Regions from separate parts of the Desulfatitalea tepidiphila genome, predicted to be linked through region 3. Evidence: riboswitches for the same ligand, from Rfam matches in the RefSeq annotation. Region 3 holds a riboswitch; each other region holds the start of a gene.
What was found. Region 3 has a riboswitch for cobalamin ahead of cobT (nicotinate-nucleotide--dimethylbenzimidazole phosphoribosyltransferase). Riboswitches for the same ligand answer to the same signal wherever they lie in the genome.

Region 1: it holds a riboswitch for cobalamin, as region 3 does, so the genes downstream of both, trpD (anthranilate phosphoribosyltransferase) here and cobT (nicotinate-nucleotide--dimethylbenzimidazole phosphoribosyltransferase) in region 3, are expected to answer to the same signal.
Region 2: it holds a riboswitch for cobalamin, as region 3 does, so the genes downstream of both, DFT_RS14170 (sirohydrochlorin cobaltochelatase) here and cobT (nicotinate-nucleotide--dimethylbenzimidazole phosphoribosyltransferase) in region 3, are expected to answer to the same signal.

Annotation. Positions count from the first base shown of each region.
Region 1 covers NZ_BCAG01000001.1:306,131-311,386, forward strand. The annotation lists gene lon (endopeptidase La) at 1-2,083, shown strand, start outside; cobalamin riboswitch at 2,522-2,736, shown strand; gene trpD (anthranilate phosphoribosyltransferase) at 2,936-4,054, shown strand; gene DFT_RS01420 (alcohol dehydrogenase catalytic domain-containing protein) at 4,262-5,227, shown strand.
Region 2 covers NZ_BCAG01000003.1:2,144,829-2,150,084, reverse strand. The annotation lists gene DFT_RS14180 (substrate-binding domain-containing protein) at 250-1,053, shown strand; cobalamin riboswitch at 1,173-1,353, shown strand; gene DFT_RS14170 (sirohydrochlorin cobaltochelatase) at 1,613-2,446, shown strand; gene DFT_RS14165 (FecCD family ABC transporter permease) at 2,592-3,587, shown strand; gene DFT_RS14160 (ABC transporter ATP-binding protein) at 3,593-4,369, shown strand; gene DFT_RS14155 (ABC transporter substrate-binding protein) at 4,366-5,256, shown strand, end outside.
Region 3 covers NZ_BCAG01000003.1:72,282-77,537, reverse strand. The annotation lists gene DFT_RS05010 (PAS domain-containing sensor histidine kinase) at 1-1,499, shown strand, start outside; gene cobT (nicotinate-nucleotide--dimethylbenzimidazole phosphoribosyltransferase) at 1,565-2,647, opposite strand; cobalamin riboswitch at 2,789-2,990, opposite strand; gene DFT_RS05000 (DUF8082 domain-containing protein) at 3,323-3,970, shown strand; gene DFT_RS04995 (hypothetical protein) at 3,980-4,342, shown strand; gene DFT_RS04990 (hypothetical protein) at 4,352-4,921, shown strand; gene DFT_RS04985 (HAMP domain-containing protein) at 4,988-5,256, shown strand, end outside.

The sequences.
Region 1 (5,256 bases), on a different contig from region 3:
ACTCGAGCCCATCGTCGATGTGGTTCCCGCATCGGGAGAGGCCGAAACCGAGGCCCTGGCGCGCAAGGTCAAGGAGGGGTTCGAGGCCTATGCCAAGCTGAACAAAAACATCTCCAAGGACCTGGTGGCCAAAGTGGCCGGCATCGATGACTATATCAAGCTGGCCGATGTCGTGGCGTCTCATTTTTCTTTCAAAATTGAGGACAAACAACGGATTCTGGAAGCGGTTCCCGTCAACCAGAGGCTCGATCTGCTCGTGGAGTTGATCAACCTGGAGATCGAAGTCTTTCGCATGGACCAGCGCATCAAGGGTCGTATCAAGGAGCAGATGGAAAAGACCCAGAAAAATTACTATCTTAACGAACAGATGCGCGCCATTCGCAAGGAGATGGGGACCGAGGACGAGGCCGCCGATGAGCTTCAGGAGCTGGAAAAACGCATCAAGCGCAAGCGCATGCCCAGGGAGGCGGCCAACAAGACTCGCCAGGAGTTCAAAAAGCTCAAGTTGATGACCCCCATGTCGGCCGAGGCCACTGTGGTGCGCAACTACATCGAGTGGATCATCAGCCTGCCCTGGTTCGAACGCAGCCGAACGCACATCGACATCACCGAGGCCGAGCGGATCCTCAATGAAGATCATTACGGCCTGGAAAAGCCCAAGGAGCGCATTCTCGAGTATCTGGCCGTGCAGGCCCTGGTGAAAAAGATTCGGGGCCCCATTCTCTGCCTGGTAGGTCCGCCGGGCGTGGGCAAAACCTCTTTGGCCCGCTCCGTGGCCCGCGCCACAGGCCGGCGGTTCGTCCGCCTCTCGTTGGGCGGGGTCCGCGACGAGGCCGAGATCCGCGGCCACCGGCGCACCTACATCGGTGCCATGCCCGGAAAGATCATCCAGTCTCTCAAGAAGGCCGGCGCCAACAACCCGGTTTTCTGCCTGGACGAAGTGGACAAGATGAGCATGGATTTCCGCGGGGACCCCAGCGCGGCCCTGCTCGAGGTGCTCGATCCGGAGCAGAACTACGCTTTCAACGACCATTACATGGACCTGGATTACGATCTGTCCGAAATATTGTTCATCACCACGGCCAATACCCTGCCCGACATTCCGTTGCCGTTGCAGGATCGCATGGAGATTATCCGGCTGCCCGGTTACACCGAACACGAAAAATACAACATCGCCAAAGAGTTCCTGGTCCCCAAGCAGATCAAGCTCAATGGCTTGACAGCCGAGCAGGTTACCTTTTCGGAAGACGCGATCTACACGATCATCAATCGCTATACCCGCGAGGCCGGTGTGCGCAACCTGGAGCGTGAAATCGCCTCCATCTGCCGCAAGGTGGCCCGCCACGTGGTCAAGACCCAGACCGATAAGCCCATACGCGTCAATGCAGCGGCCGTGCTCAAGTACCTCGGGCCACCGAAATTCAAAAAGACAGAGATCGAAGAAGAGGACCAGGTCGGCATGGCCACCGGCATGGCCTGGACCCAGGTGGGCGGCGAACTGCTCTTCGTCGAAACGCTGGTCATGCCGGGCCGCGGCCAGGTCATGGTCACCGGCAAGCTGGGCGATGTGATGAAAGAGTCGGCCCAGGCCGCCATTAGCTTCGTGCGTTCCCGTGCCGATCTGCTCAACATCGACAACAAATTCTATCGCAAGTACGATCTGCATATTCATATCCCCGAAGGCGCCATTCCCAAGGATGGCCCGTCGGCCGGCATCGCCATGTGCACCTCGGTGATTTCCGCCCTGACCCGTCGGCCCACCCGCCGCGAAGTGGCCATGACCGGCGAGATCACCCTGCGCGGTCGCGTGCTGCCCATCGGCGGGCTCAAGGAGAAGATCATCGCGGCCCACCGGGGGGGGATCAAAAAGATCATCATCCCCAAGGAGAACGAGAAAGATCTCAAAGATATTCCGGACACCATCGCCAAACAGCTGGAAATCGTCACTGTCGAGCACATGGACGAAGTATTGCCCCACGCGCTGGTGCTGGGCGAGGGAGAAAGCCTGTTTGCCAATCAGGACGCCCATTTCGACTTGAGCGGCGTGGATAATCCTCCGGACAAACACGCCCCCATCAATTAGCGCAACTGACCGGGTTCGTCCGCGGTTTTCAGCCGTAGACGAACCCGGTCGATTCCATCGATTTCCCTTCCATTGAAACTGCAATTGCCGCAGCGATTCTAACTGAGTGTGATTCACCCTGAAGGGCCTGCAGCATAGAAGTCGTTTAATAAAAATTATCGCATGGCAACGGTTGTGGCAGGCCCGGGTGGGGCAGGTGGCCAGGGCCACGTGAGCCAGCGGTCTTAGGGCCAGTTAAATGCAGACGGCGGACAAGCGGCCCAGACTGTTTGAGCGCAGCGAGTTTCCGGGCCGCCCGCCGTGCATGTTACTGGCTCTTGACCGCTTGGCGTGTGGCATCGGCCACCTGTCCCACCCGGGCCGGATTTAATGAATGGCATTCGGATAGAACTGCTGCAATTACCGCCGACCGGTTGACACGGCCCCCGTTTCAGGTTAGGAGGGGTCCGGCTGACAGGTGCGGGACGCCCCACAAAGGGACGCCCGTTAAAAGGAAAGATGGTGAGAGTCCATCGCATACCAGCCGTTGCTGTGATCGGGAACGAAAGCCGCAGCATGCCACTGTCGACACCGTGTCGATGGGAAGGCGCGGCCGGTAGGCGCAAGAGACACCGCCCGTGAGCCAGAAAGCCTGCCTGTCGATTGCCGGGGCAACCCACTGCCCACCCTGACGGATACCCGCTGGAAGCTGTCCGTATCGTTTTGGCCCGGCCGAACGCGCCAAGGGAAGCGATACGCAGGTGCCTGCGGGTTTTTTACGCCCACCTTTTCGTCAGGTCCCTCTGTCGTCGATTTTTCTTCCGGATCGTTCGGCCCTTTTCCTCGGTTCATTCATGCAGGAGCAAGCGGTCGATGCAACAGGACAAAGCCTTTGGACAGCTCATCACCCGGCTTATCCAGAAAGGGGACATGACCCGTGAAGAATCCCGGGACGCCTTTACCCGCCTTATGAAAAACGACACTACGCCCATGCAACAGGGCGCCTTTCTGGCCGCCTTGCGCGCCAAGGGAGAGACCGCCCAGGAGGTGGCCGGCGCCTGGGAGGCGATCTACGAGCTGGATACCACCAAGGTGCGTTGCGGGACGGTGAGTGATGCTGACACCCCCCTGATGGAGAACTGCGGCACCGGCATGGACGCCTTCAAAACCTTCAACATCAGCACAGCTGCGGCCATCGTTGCCGCCGCCGCCGGTGTGCCCATGGCGCGCCACGGGTCTCGGGCCATCACTTCGGTGTGCGGCACGGTCGACCTGGCCGAGGCCATGGGTGTGGATGTCGAATGCGAGGCCGACCTCGTGGCCCGCAGCATCGCCCAGGCCAACATCGGCTTGTTCAACGGCATGAGCGCCCGGATCCATGCCCAGGCCCTGGGACGCATCCTTTCCCAGATCCATTTCGGTTCCCCGCTGAACATCGCCGCATCCTTGGCCAACCCGGCCCGGCCGCGTCATGCCGTGCGCGGCGTATATGCCCGCGACGTGATGATACCGGTGGCATCGGCCATGCGGGCGATCGGCTACCGAAGGGCGCTGGTGTGCTGCGGAGAGATCGCCGACACCGGGCGCTGTATCGACGAGGCCTCGGTATGCGGCATCACCTGGTGCGCCGAACTCGATGAAGCGGGGTGCATCCATGAGTATGCATTGTCGCCATCCGCCCTGGGCCTGGATGCCATCGACCCGGCCGATCTGGTGCCCGCGGCCGATCTGCCCACCGAAGCCCGGCGATTCGTGGCCCTGATTCGCGGGAAGAAGAACGGTCTCGCGGGCCGAAGGCAGGCCGTGCTGCTCAACACGGCCCTGATCCTCAAGGTGGCGGGCAAGGCTGCCACCGTCGCCGCGGGGATGGAAAGGGCCCTCGCGGCCATGGACCGCGGAGACGCCTACCGGACCCTGGAAGCCTGGGTGGCGTGTCAGAACAGGGATCCAAAGCGGGGATTGGAACGGCTGCGAAGCCTGACGGCGCCGTAAAACGCCCAATATCTGCGTTGCGCTCATCCCGTGGTCCTTGCGGCGTACGACAAGTACGCCTCAGGACACTGAATTTCGCGCGCCTTGATCTCGAGCGTTTTACGGCGCCGTCCGATATCGGCTTTTTAATACTCCGTCAAACCGGGTCAGCTGAACACAGGAAAGGTGAAGGCAGGTTCGCCGAAGGGGCAGGAAAGGAGAAACGGCATGAAACTGGTATTGACCGCTCCCGGCCTCCTGGAGACACGGGCATCGGGAAGGCCGGCGGCCCAGGATGGCATGACGCGGCTGACCGTCGAATACTGCGGCATTTGCCGCACCGATGCCAAGATGTGGCGCACCGGGCATAGGGACTTGGTGTTGCCCCGGGTGCCGGGGCACGAGGTCGCGGCCCGGGACGACAACGGCCGCCTGTTCACGGTGTGGCCGGGCCACGCTTGCGGACGATGCCGGCATTGTCTTGGGGGTCGCGAGAATCTTTGCGACGGTATGCAAATCATGGGCTTTCACTTCGACGGCGGTTTCAGCCGCCACCTGCTGGCGCCCACCGCCAGCCTGATTCCGGTTCCCGCCGATTTGCCAGCCCACCTGGCCTGCTTCGCGGAACCAGCGGGATGCGCCCTCAATGCCTTGGAAAAACTCGGCCTTGGAGCCGGCGAACGCCTCGTCATTTTCGGCGGCGGAACCCTGGGGTTGATCGCCGCCCTGGCGGCCCGGACCATGGGCGCACAGCCCCTGGTGATTGAAAAGAATCCGGACAAGATCGCCAAATCCGAGGCGTTTCGGCAGATATCGCAGGTCATGGCGCGCAGCGCCGCTCCCCAGGACGATGAGTTCGATGCGATGCTCAATGCCTGCCCCGATCCCGAGGCGTTCGTCCAGGGACTCGTCCGGCTGGCCAGGGGCGGACGCTGCGCCTTTTTCAGCGGTCTGACCGGGGGCGGGCGGCTTCCGGCCGATGGGATCAACCTGATCCATTACAAGGAGGCCGCGGTTTTCGGCGCCTATGGCCTCACCCGCCGTCACATGGCGGCGGCCCTGGCGCTCATCGGCCGTTATCCCCGCGCCTTCGAGCTGCTCGTCGAAGCGATCGTGCCGCCCCAGGATGTGGAACGGCGGTTCTGCGATCTCCTCGACGGCCGGAGCTTCAAAACCATACTGGATTTGCGATGAGGGATTCTAACTGAATGCCATTCACCAAA
Region 2 (5,256 bases), 2.1 Mb from region 3:
GTTGGCGATCCTATCACATGGAGGACGGCAAGTCCTTTCACTGTGTAAAGGTTTTTGACATGGTACTGCCAAATCACTCCTGACCTGATTTTCCCGAAGTCATTCTAAGACATAGAAAATACGATGGAAAAAATTGCTCAGCAAACGGGGCATGATGGCATGCCCTTTGCGCTGCCTGCCATCGTGTATTCCGGGACAATCGTAGGCTCAATGCCGATAACAACCCACACCATTCTTTAGGAGAACCGAATGAAAATTTTATCAAAATCCATCATGATTTCTGTCCTTGTCGTTGTACTTACAGCTCTCATTTCAGTACCCGGCGTCATGGCTGCGGAAAAGCTGCGTTACAGCAGTTCCGCCCAAGTCAATGATGTATTCAGGGGCGAAGGCGTCAGCCGTTTTATCAAAGAGACCGGTTACGAAGTGGACATGTTCGTTTGCTCTTCCTCATCGGCTTTGCATCGACTCTTCAACGGTGTTTGCGACATCGCCAGCAGCGCCGAACCCCTGGCGCCCAACCACGCCGAATTCGGTTACGTTGAGACGCCGTTTTGTAAGGTGCCCATGATTGTGATCACCAATTTGGAGACACCAGTCGACAATATCAGCGAAGATCAGTTGCGAGCCATTTTTTCAGGAGAAATCACCAACTGGAAGGAAGTTGGCGGTCCGGACCACGATATCATCGCCATCACACCGGGAAAAGATACCGCCGCATTCAAAAACTTCTCCATGCTGGCCCTCAAGCGCAGCGAAGTCAAATATGATTTTATGGCCTATCGTTCTACGATGGTCGTCACCTCGGTCGCACGAATCCCTTGGAGCATCTCCTTTGTCACCAAGGGTTCGGCCGACCGTGATGCGGCCATCAAGATATTGAAGGTTAACGGGAAATTCTTTAAGGACAAGGATTATCCATATATTCAGACTTTTTCATTCGTGACCCAGGGAGAACCCAGCGGTCCTGTAAAGGCCTTCATCGACTTTGCCAAGTCACCGGCAAGCCAGCAAAGAATGAAAGAAAGCGGCATCGTTCCGATTTCCTACTGATCCATACGAAGTGAAACTCGGGGCGAACTGAAACTGAGGATTGAATCCTTAATGGATGCTGTCGAGCCAGAATCGTTGTGTCTTCAACAAAGCGCTTGACTTGCCCGCGATAGATATTGTAGCAAACCTGTCATCGAAGCGGCCCTTGGCCTTAAAAGGGAAGACGGTGAGAATCCGTCGCGGACCCGCCGCCGTAACCGGGGACGAAAGCTGCATCATGCCACTGTCCGTAAGGATGGGAAGGCGCAGCCGGTAGGACAATCCGGAAGCCGGAAGACCTGCTTTGACCATCGTAGAACATCATCGATCGACTCGACCCCTCGTGGCAAGGGGGTGGAGGGCTCCATTCAGGGATAAAAAACGGTATCCCCGGGCCTGCTTGCAGGTCCGGGGATTTTTTTTGGAGCAGGATGTTGGCTTCAGCCGCATCGGGGATGGTGCCAAAGGCCTTATCAACATGGCCTGTTCATGCCAAAGGACAGGGCCGCCGCAAAGGAGTGACAACATGTATGGAAAGAACTTGACCCGATGGGTGTTCACCGTTTTGGCTCTCTGTATCATGATCGGCCCCCCGGCGCAGGCAGGCGCACACGGCGCCACGGCGCCCAAAAAAGTCGGGATTCTTCTGGTCGCCTTCGGCTCCAGCGAAGCTTCCGCCCAGGTTTCCTTCGATAACATTGACCGGGCAGTACGCCAGGCTTATCCCCAGGTGCCGGTGCGTTGGGCCTATACCTCTCACATCATTCGCGCGAAACTCGCCGATCAGGGCAAAGTTCTCGATTCTCCCGCCATGGCCCTCGCTCGCTTGCATGATGAGAAGTTCACCCATGTGGCGGTGCAGTCCCTGCACACCATTGCCGGCGAGGAATACCATGAACTGCGTCGGATCGTCGGGGGATTCCAAGCCATGGCGCTGTTTGAGAAGATCGTCATGGGCCATCCGCTCATGGCGACTCAGGCGGACATGGAAGCTGTCGTCGACACGATTCTGGCGAATTTGCCGCAAGCACGTCGGGCCGATGAAGGCGTGGTGTTCATGGGCCATGGCACCCATCATCCCGCCGATGCAGGTTATGCTGCCCTGATGTATCGGTTGCAACTCAAGGACCCGCAAATTTTCGTGGGAACGGTCGAGGGCTATCCGGACGTGGAACTGATCCTTGGGCAGTTGAAGCAAAGAAAGATCAACAAGGTGTATCTGATGCCCTTCATGTCCGTGGCCGGGGACCATGCCAAAAACGATATGGCGGGCAGCGAAGATGATTCCTGGGTCAGCATCTTTACCGGCGCCGGGATTCAATGCGTGCCCATTCTCAAGGGGACGGCGGAGTACGACGGCTTTGTGAAGATATGGGTCGCCCATGCGGGCGAGGCGTTGAAGGCGCTGCATTGATTCGCGGGTCGTAGAAATTGGAATACTGAAGTTTGAAAATAGCAAAGTTGAGGTACTCTGCCGATTTATGATGAAGGCGGCATCCAACGGCTATAGGGATCCATGCCTCCGGTTTCAACGATTACCGATATGGCCGCTGCTGTTGGTGCTGGCTCTGTTGCTGGCCATGGAGATCGTTCTGGCGACGGGGAGCGGATTCATTCAGGTCTCCTATCCAGATGTGGTGCGCATTCTGGCGGCACGCCTCTCCGGTGCCGAGGGGTTGATCTCCCGTCTCGATGAACTGGCGCCGGTGGTGGTTTTGGAGGTGCGGCTGCCCAGAATTCTGGCCGCAGCCGTCGTGGGATGCGGGCTCGCGGTTTCCGGTACGATCTTTCAAGGGATTCTGCTCAATCCATTGGCCGATCCCTATACCTTGGGGGTCTCATCGGGAGCCGCGTTCGGCGCGGCCATGGCCTTATGGTTGAACCTGGCGGTGATAGGCGCCTGGTCCGTGCCGTTGTTCGCCTTCGCCGGTGCCCTGGGAACGTTGCTCGTGGTGATCTGGCTGACCGCCAGCAGCGGCGACCTGTCGTCAGCGAGCCTGATCCTTTCGGGCATCATCGTCGCCGCCATTTTGTCGGCAGGAGTGAGTTTCATCAAATATTTGGCCGGCGAGGAGGTGAGCATCATCATCTTCTGGTTGATGGGCAGCTTCGCCTCCAAGACCTGGACCGAGGTGGGCATGGTGGCCGCAGTGGTCGGAGCGGGATTGGCCATCACCTTGTTTTTCGGCCGCGATCTCAACTTGTTGGCCCTGGGCAGCCGTACCGCCGGTTCGCTGGGGATTTCGCCGACCAGATTGTCGATGACGATGCTGGTGAGCGCTTCGTTGATGGCCGCAGCGTGTGTGGCGGTTTCCGGGATTATCGGTTTCGTGGGGCTGCTGGTGCCCCACATGGTGCGCTTCATCACCGGCCCGGACCATCGCCGTCTGATACCGACCGCAGCCCTGGCCGGTGCATGTTTGTTGCTCCTGGCGGATACGGTGACACGGGCGATATTGCCCCAGGAGGTGCCCATCGGGGTCATTACCGCACTCATCGGAGGACCGTTTTTTTGCGTCATCTATCGCCGGCGCCAGCGACATCGACGGGATTAGAAGCCATGTACGAGCTGGATCACCTATATTATGGTTACGATGGCCAAACGGTGATCGAGGATGTGTCGCTGAATTTCGAGACCGGCCATTTCTACGGCATTCTCGGTCCAAACGGCAGTGGCAAGACCACCTTGCTCGATCTGCTGTCCGGCCATCTTCGTCCGCACGGTGGCCACATTCGCCTGGACGGCCGGGAACTGGCCTCTTTTCCCCGAAAGGCCCTGGCCCGCCGGATCGCCCTGGTGCCTCAGGATTACCGGATCAATTTTCCGTACACCTGCGGAGAAGTGCTGATGATGGGGCGCTATCCCCACCTGCCGCGATTTTCCCGCCCGACCGCCAGAGACCGTGCCGTGGTGGCAGAGGTGATCGAGCAGACCGGCCTCGGCGCCTTTGCCGATCGTTATGTGGACCGCCTGAGTGGCGGTGAACGCCAACGGGTGGTCTTCGCCCGGGGTTTGGCACAGTCAGCCGACATTCTCCTGTTGGATGAGGCCACTGCCAGTCTGGACATTCAGCACGCCATCGCCCTGCTCAATCTGGCCGAGCGGCGCGTCGGCCAGGGCGGCACGGTCATCGCCGTTTTTCAAGACATCAATCTGGCCGCCCTGTATTGCGACCGATGGGTCTGTTTGCGCCAAGGCCGCCTCGTCTGCGCCGGGACGACCGCCGATGTCCTGACCGCAGCCACCCTGCAGGCGGTGTTCGATGTCCAGGCGCAAGTGGTCCACCAGCCCTTTTGCGGCGCCCCCCAAGTGTGTCTCAACAAGGAGGTGGCGTGAGTGGTGTCGTGAGTGGTGTAGGCCGTAATTGCGGGTGGGTGTTGCTCTTGTTGCCGCTTATCGTCTGGACCGGCCGATCGACGGCGTCCGACATGTCGATGACGGAAGATCTCATTGTGGATGCCGTGGGACGTCGGCTGAACGTATCGGCGCCTTTCCGGCGGATCATCTCTTTATATGGCGCCCACACCGAAAATTTGTTCGCCATGGGGGCCCAGGAGCAGGTGATCGGCGTATCGCGCCACGAGGACTGGCCTCCGGAAGCGTGCAGTAAACCGGTCCATTCCTACCATGACGATCTGGAGCGATTTCTGGCGGTTCGGCCCGACCTGGTCCTTGTGCGCCCCATGATCGACAGGGGCTACGGCCATTTGCTCGAGCGACTGGAGGCCAACGCCATCGCGGTGATTTCCCTCCAGCCCAACACCGTCGAGGAGATGTTTGTTTACTGGCGTATCCTGGGCCGCCTGACCGGTCGCCGCGCGGCCGCCGAGCAGATGGTGACCGACTTCCAGGACGCCATGGCCTGCATCGCAGAACGGACGGCGACCATCGTCGACAAGAAGCGGGTCTATTTCGAGGCGATTCACGACCGCATGCGAACCTTTTCGCCGGATGCCATGGCCATTTTCGTGCTTGAAACCGCCGGCGGGATCAACATCGCCGCCGACGCCGCGCCGCGCCGGGGCAGCACCATCGCCGATTTCGGCAAAGAACGCATATTGGCCAGGGGTGACGCCATCGATGTTTACCTGGCCCAGGTCGGCCCCATGAACCGGCCGAACCTGGAGAGCATCCGGAAAGAACCGGGCTTCGATCTCATCCGGGCCGTAAGCAATGGGGATATCCATTTTATCGACGAACAGCTGGTCTCCCGTCCGACCCTG
Region 3 (5,256 bases):
ACGCAATCATCTACGCGACCGATCTGGAAACCCACGTCCCCATCTTCATGAATCGCCATATGCGCGACATCGTCAGTGACGATCTGAACAACCAGCCCTGCTGGAAAGCGTTCTACCACCGTGATGAACCGTGTACGCATTGCCGTGATCTGCAACTGCTCGACGCACAAGGCAACCCCACCGACCTGCATGTCTGCGAAGCGATGAACGATGAGGGAACCCGCTGGTTCCTGCATCACGACCGCGCCATCAAATGGGTGAACGGCCGCTGGGTGCGCCTGCACGTCGCCACCGATATCAGTGCGGTCAAATTCCTGGAACAGGAACGAAGGCAAACCGAAGCCCGACTGCGGCAAGCTCAAAAAATGGAGGCCATTGGGGTTCTGGCCGGCGGTATCGCTCATGACTTCAACAATATTCTATCCGCGATCCTGGGTTTTTCGGAGCTTGCCCTGGACGATGCCAACCGGGGACAATCCAATCCCGCCTTTATCGGACAAGTGCTTCGCGCCGGAGAGAGGGCGCGTGAACTGGTGCAGCAAATCCTTACGTTCAGCCGCCAGACCGAATCAGAGGCCAAACCCATCCAGGTGCAACCGATCCTCAAGGAAGCCCTTAAATTGCTGCGTGCTTCGCTCCCCTCCACCATCGAGATCGAAAGCGCCATTCAATGCGATGCGGTGGTCCAGGCCGATCCCATTCAAATCCATCAGGTCATCATGAATCTATGTACCAATGCCAGCCACGCCATGCGTCAATGTGGCGGCCGGCTCGAGGTCTCCCTGAGAGAGGAGGCGTTGTCCGGCGAAGAAGCCCAGAAATACCCAGGTCTGCAGGCGGGTCGTTATTTGAAGATGGTGGTGGCCGACACGGGACATGGCATTGATCCCAATAACTTGGAGAGAATCTTCGACCCCTATTTCACCACCAAGGAAAAAGGGGAAGGCACAGGCATGGGACTGGCGGTGGCACAAGGCATCGTCCACGCATGCGGCGGAGCGGTCGGCGTGGCGAGCACGCCCGGGAAGGGTACGACCTTCACCATTTTTCTTCCGATCATCCAACAGGGCTCCCCCGTCCACATGTCCCATGAAAACCTCGTACCGATTGGTCGGGAACACATCCTGTTCGTCGACGACGAAGCCCCCCTCGCCGAATTGGGCAAGGAGATGCTCGAACGGTTGGGCTACCGCATGACGGTCCATACCAGCAGCGCCAAGGCGCTCTACCTTTTCGAACAGCAACCCGATGCCTACGATCTGGTGATTACGGACATGACCATGCCCGGCATGACCGGGGACGCACTGGCTGAACGGATATTGGCCCTGCGTCCGGATATCCCCGTCATCATCTGCACCGGCTACAGCGAAAAGGTGACCCAGGAGATGATCGATCGTTTGGGCATTCGGGCCCTGATTCGCAAGCCCCTGGTCCGCGGCGATCTGGGCCGTGCCGTGCGGCAAGTTCTCGATGGCGAACGGCCGGCACCGATCATCTGATCGAGCAGCCGGCCGACACGCCATCGGTTTGCTCCACACGTCCAATCGCGAAGCTCCATTTTTTCTTAACCACCATCATTTCCCGGACCGGACACTTGCGCCTCTTCGAAAGTGTGCATCTCGGTGGCGATCCGTGATGCCGCCGCCAGAATCGAGAGACCGAATGCAGCGCCGGTCCCTTCCCCCAATCGCATACCCAAATCGATCATGGGTTCGAGTCCCATCTCTTCCAACATCAAACGGTGACCCTCCACGGCCGACTGGTGCCCGGAGAAAAGATACTGTTTTACTTCCGGATGAAAGCCGCACGCCAGCAGGGCCGCCGCGGTCGAAATGAACCCATCGACCACCACGGGCACCCGATGCGCGCAGGCGGCCAGGATAACCCCGGCGATGCCGCCGATCTCATACCCACCGACCTTGGCCAAAATATCTATTGGATCGGAAGAATCGGGACGATTGACCGCCAGCGCCCGGGCCACGACTTGGACTTTGTGATCCAAGGCCGCGTCGTCGATGCCGGTGCCCCGGTTCACCACCTGCCTCGGCGAAACGGCGAGCATCGCCGCCGCGATGGCCGACGACGGCGTGGTATTGGCGATCCCCATATCTCCGGTGCCCACGGCATCCAGACCCCGCTCCTTTTCTTCAATGAAAACCCGGATTCCCGTTTCCAGGGATCGCACGGCCTCATCCCGGGTCATGGCCGGCCCTGTAAAAATATCCCGCGTTCCGGAACCGACCCTGCGGGAAACGAATCGGACCTTTCCCTTCTCGTCCATATCTATGTTCAGGGCCGGTCCGGCCACGCCCATATCGACCACAGTCAACCGGGCGCCCACATGACGGGTCAACACATTGATGGCCGCACCTCCGCGAGCGAAGTTAACCACCATCTCGCGTGTCACCTCCTGAGGGAACTTGCTCACCCCGCGAACCGCCACCCCGTGGTCACCGGCCATGGTGATGACCCCCAGGTCGCGAACGGCGGGCCTTGGCCGCCCGGTTACCCCGGCCATCTTGACAGCAAACTGGTGCAGCCGGCCCAGGCTGCCCGGGGGCAGAGCCAGGCGGGCCTGGTGATCCTTGGCCGCTGCCATGGCGTTCAGGTCCAATGGCCCGATGGCTTGAACGGTCTGTTCCAGCATAAAACCTCCTTGTCGCCAAATTTTCGCAGAAGCGCATGCGCGATAAGCAATTTCCCGTCAAGCGCCCTGCGTATCGGCCGGGGCCATAAAAAAACCCCAAGCCAATATGACTATCAGCCTGGGGATTTACCGTCTCCACCAAGAACTCAAAGATATTCGGCAGGTCTTCTGACTCGCGGATCAATCTACTTCCCGCACCTTCCCGCACCGCTTCGTTCCTCAATTGGCGATACAGTGGTATTGCAGCGGGTTTCGTCCTCGCTCACAGCGGCGGGTCCGTGCCGGATTCGCACCGGCTTCCCTCTTCCGGCCCTGTTGGGCCACCGGATATCGACTTCTTGCTCGACGAGCCTCTAACATGTGGAAAGAACAGCTGTCAATCGCGAATCGCACGCAATTTTACGAGCAAGGCTCAAGAATTATTTCAAGAATTGACTATTCACGCCATTTCGGTTAGTTTAATCGAAATTGATGGTATTGCCAAGCTCCTGTATGGTCCACTTCGCGTGTTATTGCCGGCCTGTCGGCCGCAGTGCCACGTTCACCAGATCTATTGTTCCAGATCCAGCACCAGAACCATATCCGTTGGTCGCGCCCTACCCTCTTGGGCCGGCGGTTGAATGATATTGTGTGGCTGTTCATTTACCGAAACGAAAAGCATTTGCGAGGCCGCCAATGGAAACAATACTGGACAGGATAAAAACACTTCCCGGCGTTTCATGTGTTTTACTTTTCGACCCCCAACTCGGAACAATCTCCCAAAAAGGAGGCAACGAATTTACCAAGGACAATCTCTCCACCTTGAACAAGACCCTGGAGAAGTTTTATTCCTGGGGCGCAGAACTCTTCTCCGATATCGTTCAAATCCGCCTGCAATTCGCCGATTCAAACCTGTCAATAAGGCGGGCAGGCAATCATCAATACATCGTGATCCTCCACCAATCCCCCCTTGATGAAAACTTGCTCGACCTGACGATCTCACAATCCGCGAATAGTCGGCCGAGGCAAAGCGACCTATCACCCGATCAGGCCGGCGTGGACACGATCAACCAGAATGCCGCGACGGAGAACCATGGGGCGTTGCTTCGTTCAGAGCCCGTTTCCAAGCTCCTCTCCCAATTGGAAAATGCGCTCAACAAGGTCATGGGCCCCATCGCCGCCATTGTTTTCAACGATACACGTCAGGCATGGATCGGCAGCGTCGATCGAATCAATCAGGCGTCTATCGAGCGACTGGTTAACATGCTGTGCGCTGAAATCGATGACCAGGAAAAAATTGCCACCTTTAAAAACCTCATCGCACCCCATTTAAACATCCGGTAAGGGAGCATCGTGATGGCCACCGTACAAGATTTTACGAACATTAAAAATATCGATGGCGTCAAAAGCTATTACCTCGTGAAATACGATGGAAAGGGCCTCGCATTCCACGGCGACAATGCCGACAACCTGTTTCCCTTCATTGCTTTTGCGGGGCTTAATTGCGACACCATTCGTTCGTCACTCGGGTTATCCGAGTTCAAACACATGGTTTTTTCCCGACAAAGCCAAGAGGATCTCCTTTTGTTTGGCTTTAGCAACTATTTTCTGGCGGTCATAAAAGAAGCCAAGGCATCGGCCGATGACCTGGTTCTTAAAATCGATGATTTCATTGAAACCATCAAAAAAAGCAGCACCGCCAGCCAACTCCATTGAGGAATCGCCATGTCCGCATCAAACCATTTCAGGAAAATTTTCAACCCATCTGTTTTAACGATACTATTGATCATGCTCTGCGTCGGTCCCGTGACGGCGGACGCCAACGCAGAGATGGAAGCCAAGGTAAAAGCATGGGCCATCGAGTGCCAGTCGGAAATCAAGACACAATTCGAATACCTGGTCACCAGTGGAAAACTGACCATGGCCCAGATGTTCGATACGTTCTACATACCGATCCCCAACACTGCTCCGCAAAAATTCCATACGCAATATGACAGGCTTTGTGATACGGTCCTGCAAACGATACTGGACAAGTATTTGGCGAAGGACCCAAAATTGCTCTTCGTCGTAGCGGTCGACCGAAACGGCTATTTGCCGACCCACAACAGCAAATCCCAAGACCGATCCAAGCGGGTTTTTAACGATCGTACCGGTCTTGCGGCCGCTCGCAACACGCAGCCCTTTCTCTTGCAGAAATACAATCGCGATACGGGCGAAACAATGTACGACCTATCCGTACCGATTTATGTTCACACCAAACACTGGGGGGCCGTGCGATTCGGCTATGCGCCATAGTAAACCCAACTTCCATTTCCGGGAATATGCTCACTTCACACATCATGTCACAGGGGAGAAAGCGCCATGATCAAATTCATTTCCGAACGGGTCGCGGTAAAGGTTACGTTGTATGTCAACCTTCTGCTTTTAGTCGTCATGGGGGCTGGAGCGGCCTATATGATCATCGATCAAGGTGCCGCGCTGGAGGCCCAATTGCTGGAAAGAGGCAAAACCGAATCCATGACGGGCGCAAAAATGACCGGCGTCTTAATCGAAGAGGCCATCGATAACGGCGTGTTTACAATCAGGGACGCCTTTGATACGGCTTATGAAAAGATACCAGGTTTCAATCC